DNA from 2 places in the Enterobacter sp. TMH.L2 genome. Region 1 is predicted to be linked to the other one. Evidence: predicted binding sites of a transcription regulator. Region 1 holds the regulator's gene; the other holds the start of a gene.
The links. The regulator PurR, encoded in region 1, represses purine synthesis genes. The targets are predictions, from matches to a motif close to CANGCAAACGTTTGCNTG.
Positions count from the first base shown of each region.

Region 2: the regulator PurR is predicted to act here: its motif matches at 1,262-1,279, upstream of purT (formate-dependent phosphoribosylglycinamide formyltransferase).

Region 1 is NZ_CP193791.1:2,728,430-2,731,521, reverse strand. Features, by position in the region: gene punC (purine nucleoside transporter PunC) at 1-12, opposite strand, end outside; gene punR (DNA-binding transcriptional activator PunR) at 127-1,065, shown strand; gene purR (HTH-type transcriptional repressor PurR) at 1,062-2,087, opposite strand; gene cydH (cytochrome bd-I oxidase subunit CydH) at 2,380-2,469, shown strand; gene sodB (superoxide dismutase [Fe]) at 2,552-3,092, opposite strand, start outside.
Region 2 is NZ_CP193791.1:1,928,727-1,931,818, forward strand. Features, by position in the region: gene purT (formate-dependent phosphoribosylglycinamide formyltransferase) at 43-1,221, opposite strand; gene ACREYP_RS09370 (YebG family protein) at 1,358-1,708, shown strand; gene ACREYP_RS09375 (tellurite resistance TerB family protein) at 1,832-2,506, shown strand; gene ptrB (oligopeptidase B) at 2,631-3,092, shown strand, end outside.

The sequences.
Region 1 (3,092 bases):
TGATGGTTGCATGTTTCACTCTTGATTTTGATAGCAGGTTAACGGGGCAGGAGTCTACGGAGTGCAAAACCGCTTGTGAAACGCTAATATTTGCAAATTGCATTCAAATTTTTTGCAGGCAGAAATATGTGGTCTGAATATTCGCTGGAAGTGGTTGATGCCGTGGCGCGAAACGGCAGCTTTAGCGGTGCAGCCCAGGAGCTTCATCGCGTGCCTTCTGCCATTAGCTACACGGTGCGTCAGCTTGAAGAGTGGCTGGCCGTGCCGCTGTTTGAACGGCGTCATCGGGACGTTGAGCTGACCGCCGCCGGGGCGTTTTTTCTCAAAGAAGGTCGGTCTGTTATCAAAAAAATGATGGCAACGCGCCAGCAGTGCCAGCAGATAGCCAACGGCTGGCGTGGGCACCTGTCCATTGCGGTAGACAATATCGTTAAACCTGAGCGTACTCGCCAGCTGGTGCTGGATTTTTATCGTCATTTCCCGGATATCGAGTTAAGGGTTTCCCAGGAAGTGTTCAACGGCGTGTGGGATGCGCTTGCCGACGGGCGAGTTGAGGCGGCGATTGGCGCCACGCAGGCTATCCCGGTCGGGGGGCGTTACGCATTTCGGGACATGGGGGCGCTAAGCTGGCGCTGCGTGGTTTCCGCTGACCATCCGCTTGCGAAACGGGAAGGTATTATTCTGGATGATGACATCCGTCCCTGGCCATCCCTTGTGCTGGAAGACACATCCCGTTCGTTACCCAAGCGCATTACCTGGCTGCTGGACAACCAACGCCGCGTGGTGGTGCCGGACTGGGCGTCGGGGGCGGATTGCCTGACGGCGGGATTATGCATTGGTATGGTGCCGACGCACATTGCCCAGCCGTGGCTCGTCAGGGGCGACTGGAAAGAGCTGATGCTGGAGAATCCATTCCCGGACGCGGCCTGCTGCTTAACCTGGCGGCAGGACGATGCTTCGCCCGCTTTGAGCTGGCTGCTGGACTATTTGGGTGACAGTGAGACGATGAATCAGGAGTGGCTGCAGGAGCCGGGTAACACATTCCCGGCCCCCGAAGAGGCTTAGCGGCGGTAATCGCGGAACGGACCGTCGGCCACCGAGCGGCGTTCAATCAGACGAGGATGGACTTCAATCGTCTGCGACTCTTCGCGCTTATTAATGATGCGGTCGAGCAGCATGTTAAACGCCGTTTCGCCCAGGCGCTCTTTCGGCTGGTGGATTGTGGTCAGCGCCGGAGAGAAATAGCGGGCGTTGCGCACGTTGTCATAGCCGATGATAGAAATGTCCTGCGGCACGCGCAGCCCCATTTCGTCTGCGGCGCAAATTGCACCCATCGCCATAATATCGCCGCCGCAGAAAACGGCGGTAGGGCGATGCGGCTGGTTAAGCAGTTGCTGCATGGCGCGATAACCAGACTCTGGTTCGAAATCACCCTGAACCACCCAGTTATCTGGCACTTTGATATTGGCTTCTTCAAGTGCCTTCAGGAACCCTGCATGGCGGCCGCCGCCGGTATTTCGCTCCAGCTGACCCGGAATAGCACCGATATCGCGATGGCCACGTTCAATCAGGTAGCGGCCCGCAAGGTAGCCGCCGTGGAAGGCATTATCGACCACGGAATCGGTAAAGTCCGCACGAGCTTCGCCCCAGTCCATCACCACCATCGGAATATGGCGGTACTCTTCCAGGGTTGAAAGCAGCGTCTCAGGGTATTCGGAACACATGACCAGCAGCCCATCCACGCGTTTTTGCGCCATCATGGACAGGTATGCACGCTGCTTTTCAAAGTTGTTGTGCGCGTTGCCCAGAATCAGGGTGTAGCCCTTGGCGAAACAGCTGTTCTCAACGGATTCAATAATTTCCGCAAAATAAGGGGCTTCGCTTGAGGTAGCAAGCAGGCCGATGGATTTGGTGTGGTTGACCTTCAGGCTGCGAGCCACGGCGCTAGGCGAATAGTGCAGCTCTTTGATGGCTGCCCAGACGGCGTTGCGTGTCTCTTCCGCCACAAAACGGGTCTTGTTAATGACATGTGACACAGTGGTAGTGGAAACGTTTGCGCGCTTCGCTACGTCCTTAATCGTTGCCATTAGATGTCACTCCAGACCATATCGTAAACTCCTGATAACTCATGTGTTAAACGTTTGCCTTCGCTAACTCCTGGGGCAACACGTTGGTTCCAGGCCTGTCGGGGATGCGACATACAGCGGGAGGAGGGCGTTGCCGGGCGATACGCGGTAAATTAGCGAAGGATTTTGGCTTATCCCGGGGCAAAGTGGAAGAGGGAAAACCGATATCTGTGCAAATCCAGCAGGATTTTTATCGCTAATTGTGGGAAAATCACCCCACATACACTTTGTAGGGAAATAAAAGGAGCTTACGATGAGTACCGATCTGAAGTTTTCCGTGGTGACTACGGTTATCGTACTGAGTCTGATTGTTGCCGGGGCGCTAACCGCCGTCCTGCACTGATTTACAAAGGGCCGCTTTCGCGGCCCTTCTCGTATATAGAAGAAAAGCGTTGCTTCCCTCCTTCGTGGTTAACCGCTAAAAATCAGCCTGCCAGGTTTTGCGCAACAAATTCCCAGTTGACCAGCGCCCAGAAGTGGTCGAGATAAACCGGGCGAGCGTTGCGATAATCGATGTAGTAAGCATGTTCCCATACGTCCACGGTCAGCAGCGGTTTTGCTCCGGTTGTTAATGGGGTACCTGCGTTAGAGGTCGAGACGATAGCCAGGCTGCCGTCGCTATTTTTCACCAGCCATGTCCAGCCGGAGCCGAAGTTTTTGATGGCCGCTTCGGTGAACTGCTTTTTAAAGGCTTCCACGCTGCCAAAAGCGTGGTTGATGGCTGCCAGCACGTCACCGGTCGGCTCCCCGCCGGCATTCGGCGCCAGGCAGTGCCAGTAGAACGTATGGTTCCAGACCTGGGCCGCGTTATTGAAGATCCCGCCGTCAGATCCTGTCACGATCTCTTCCAGCGTTTTACCTTCAAACGGGCTGCCTTTGATCAGATTATTCAGGTTAGTGACGTAGGTCTGGTGGTGTTTGCCGTAATGGTATTCGAGGGTTTCGGCTGAGATATGCGGTGCCAGC
Region 2 (3,092 bases), 800 kb from region 1:
CGGGCCCACTGACTCAATCGCCCTCATTTGAGGGCGATTTTTTTATCCTTCAACTTTTACCTGAGCGGCTGACGTCACGGCCCTTGTCACTGCCTCATCGACGCTGTTACCGGTTGCCAGCGCCACGCCCATGCGGCGTTTACCTGCGATCTCCGGCTTACCGAACAGGCGAACCTGTAAACCGCCGCCCAGCGCTGCTCCCACGTTACTAAATTTAACGTTATCGCTTTGCAACTCAGGCAGGATCACCGCCGATGCGGCAGGGCCATACTGACGAATTTCGCCGACAGGCAGGCCGAGGAAGGCGCGAACGTGCAGCGCAAACTCAGACAGATCCTGTGAAATCAACGTCACCATGCCAGTGTCGTGCGGGCGAGGGGAGACTTCACTGAAAATCACCTCATCGCCGCAGACAAACAGCTCCACGCCGAACAGGCCATGGCCGCCCAGAGCGGTAACCACTTTTTCAGCAATCTCTTTCGATTTTGCCAGCGCGATGTCGCTCATCTGCTGTGGCTGCCAGGATTCACGGTAGTCGCCCTCTTCCTGACGGTGCCCGATAGGCGCGCAGAAATGCACGCCGTCAACGGCGCTGATGGTCAGCAGGGTGATTTCAAAATCAAAATTGACCACGCCTTCAACGATAACGCGGCCTTTACCGGCCCGCCCACCTAGCTGGGCGTATTCCCAGGCTTTTGCCAGTTGGTCGGCTGTGCGGATGAAGCTCTGGCCTTTGCCGGAGGAACTCATTACCGGTTTCACAATGCACGGCAAACCAATCTCATGCACGGCCTGCTGGAAGGCTTCTTCGCTGTCGGCGAAGCGATAGCTGGAAGTTGGCAACTGAAGTTCTTCTGCGGCCAGGCGGCGGATCCCTTCGCGGTTCATGGTGAGTTTGGTGGCGCGGGCGCACGGCACCACTCGCTGACCCTGGGCTTCAAGCTCCAGCAGGGCATCGGTGGCAATGGCTTCAATTTCAGGAACGATAAAATCGGGCATTTCGGCGGCGACAAGCGCTTTTAGCGCCGCGGCATCCAGCATGTTAATGACGTGGCTGCGGTGTGCGACGTGCATTGCCGGCGCATTTGCGTAGCGATCGACGGCGATAACTTCTACCCCGAGGCGCTGGCATTCAATGGCCACTTCTTTACCCAATTCACCGGAACCCAGCAGCATAACTCGCGTAGCTGCCGGGCGCAGAGCGGTTCCCAACGTTGACATGTGATTTAGCCTTAACAAAGAAAAAGACCGCTGCAGTATAAACGAAAACGTTTGCGTTGGCAGCGGCTTTCCGGCTTGTGTGATAAAATGAATGACGATATACTGGATAAATAAACAGGTAAAACGGAGCTGCAAAATGGCGGTCGAGATTAAATATGTTGTAGTGAGAGAGGGACAAGAAAAAATGGCCTTTGCCAGTAAAAAGGATGCTGACGCTTACGACAAAATGCTGGATCTGGCTGAAGTCCTCGGCGACTGGCTGCAGCAAAGCCCGATTGCGCTGGATGAAGGGCAGAGCGACACCCTGGCGATGTGGATGGCGGAAAACAAGGATCTGCTGGCGGGCGTATTGAAAAACGGCAAGCTGCCAGAGCCGGAATTAAGTCAGTTTGAGCCAGACGCGGAGTCCTCAGCGCTTGAACAATCGCCAGCGGCTGAAGACAACGTCAGCGAACACCCTGGACGTAAACGCACCAAAGCCGCGTAATACGGTTCTGCTGTAAGCGCCGGGTAGCCGGCGCGATTCTTTTCCCATCTTTAGCGCTGTCCGACGTTTCTTGACGTCCTGTGGCCTACTCTCGACGAGTTAAGTCAACAGAGGATCTCCGTCATGAATAACTGGTTACAGCAGCTTCAGTCGCTCCTGGGGCAATCTACTTCTCCTCAATCTTCACAGCCTGCAGCCGGTAATAGCTCTGAAGGGATCGGTAAACTTCTGGTGCCGGGGGCGCTGGGTGGATTAGCCGGGTTACTGCTGGCGAGTAAATCTTCCCGCAAACTGTTAACAAAATACGGCACCAGTGCGCTTCTGGTCGGCGGCGGCGCCGTGGCCGGAAGCGTGTTATGGAACAAATACAAGGAGCGGGTTCGCCAGAGCCAGCCCGTTTCCACAGGCTGGAGTGAGCCGCACTCGTCGGTTGATGTTCGTACCGAAAGATTAATTACCGCGCTGGTTTTTGCGGCGAAAAGCGACGGCCATATCGATGCAAAAGAGCGTCAGTTTATTGAGCAACAGCTGCGTGAAGTCGGTATCGACGGGGAAGGTAAAGCGCTCGTCGAACGGGCGATCGACAGGCCGTTAGATCCTCACCAGCTTGCACAAGGTGTAAGAAATGAGGAGGAAGCGCTGGAGCTTTATTACCTTAGCTGCACGGCTATCGATATCGATCACTTTATGGAACGTAGCTACCTGAGCGCTCTGGGCGATGCGCTAAACATACCGCCGGATGTCCGCTCCGGTATTGAGCAAGATATTCAGCAGCAAAAACAACCGCTCGCGGTGTAATCCTCCTGCAACCAGCCTGTGCCGGGTTTCTCCCGGCATTTTCTTTTAATCCTTCATGTTCCGCTTGCAAGCCTGGCTGAATTTGCCACCCTTACGGGGTGTTAAACGGAAAATGATGAAAGTGATGCCGCCAAAAGCCAAAAAAATACCTCACGCTATGACGCTGCATGGCGATACCCGCACGGATAACTATTACTGGCTGCGGGATGATGACCGCGCCGATCCCGATGTGCTGAAATACCTTGAGCAGGAAAATGATTACGGGAAAAGGATCATGGAGAGCCAGCGCGCGCTGCAGGATCAGTTGCTCAAAGAGATGATCGCTCGCATTCCTCCTCGCGATGTTTCCGCCCCGTATGTGAAAAACGGCTATCGCTACCGCCAGGTGTATGACAAAGGGAATGAGTACGCGATTTATCAGCGGCAATCTGCGGTCAGAGAAGAGTGGGGCGAGTGGGACGTTTTGCTGGATGCCAACCAGCGTGCCGCCCATAGCGAGTTCTACACCATGGGTGGATTGGCCATTACGCCGGACAATGCCGTGATGGCCCTGGCAGAGGACTATCTCTCCCGCCGTCAGTTCGGC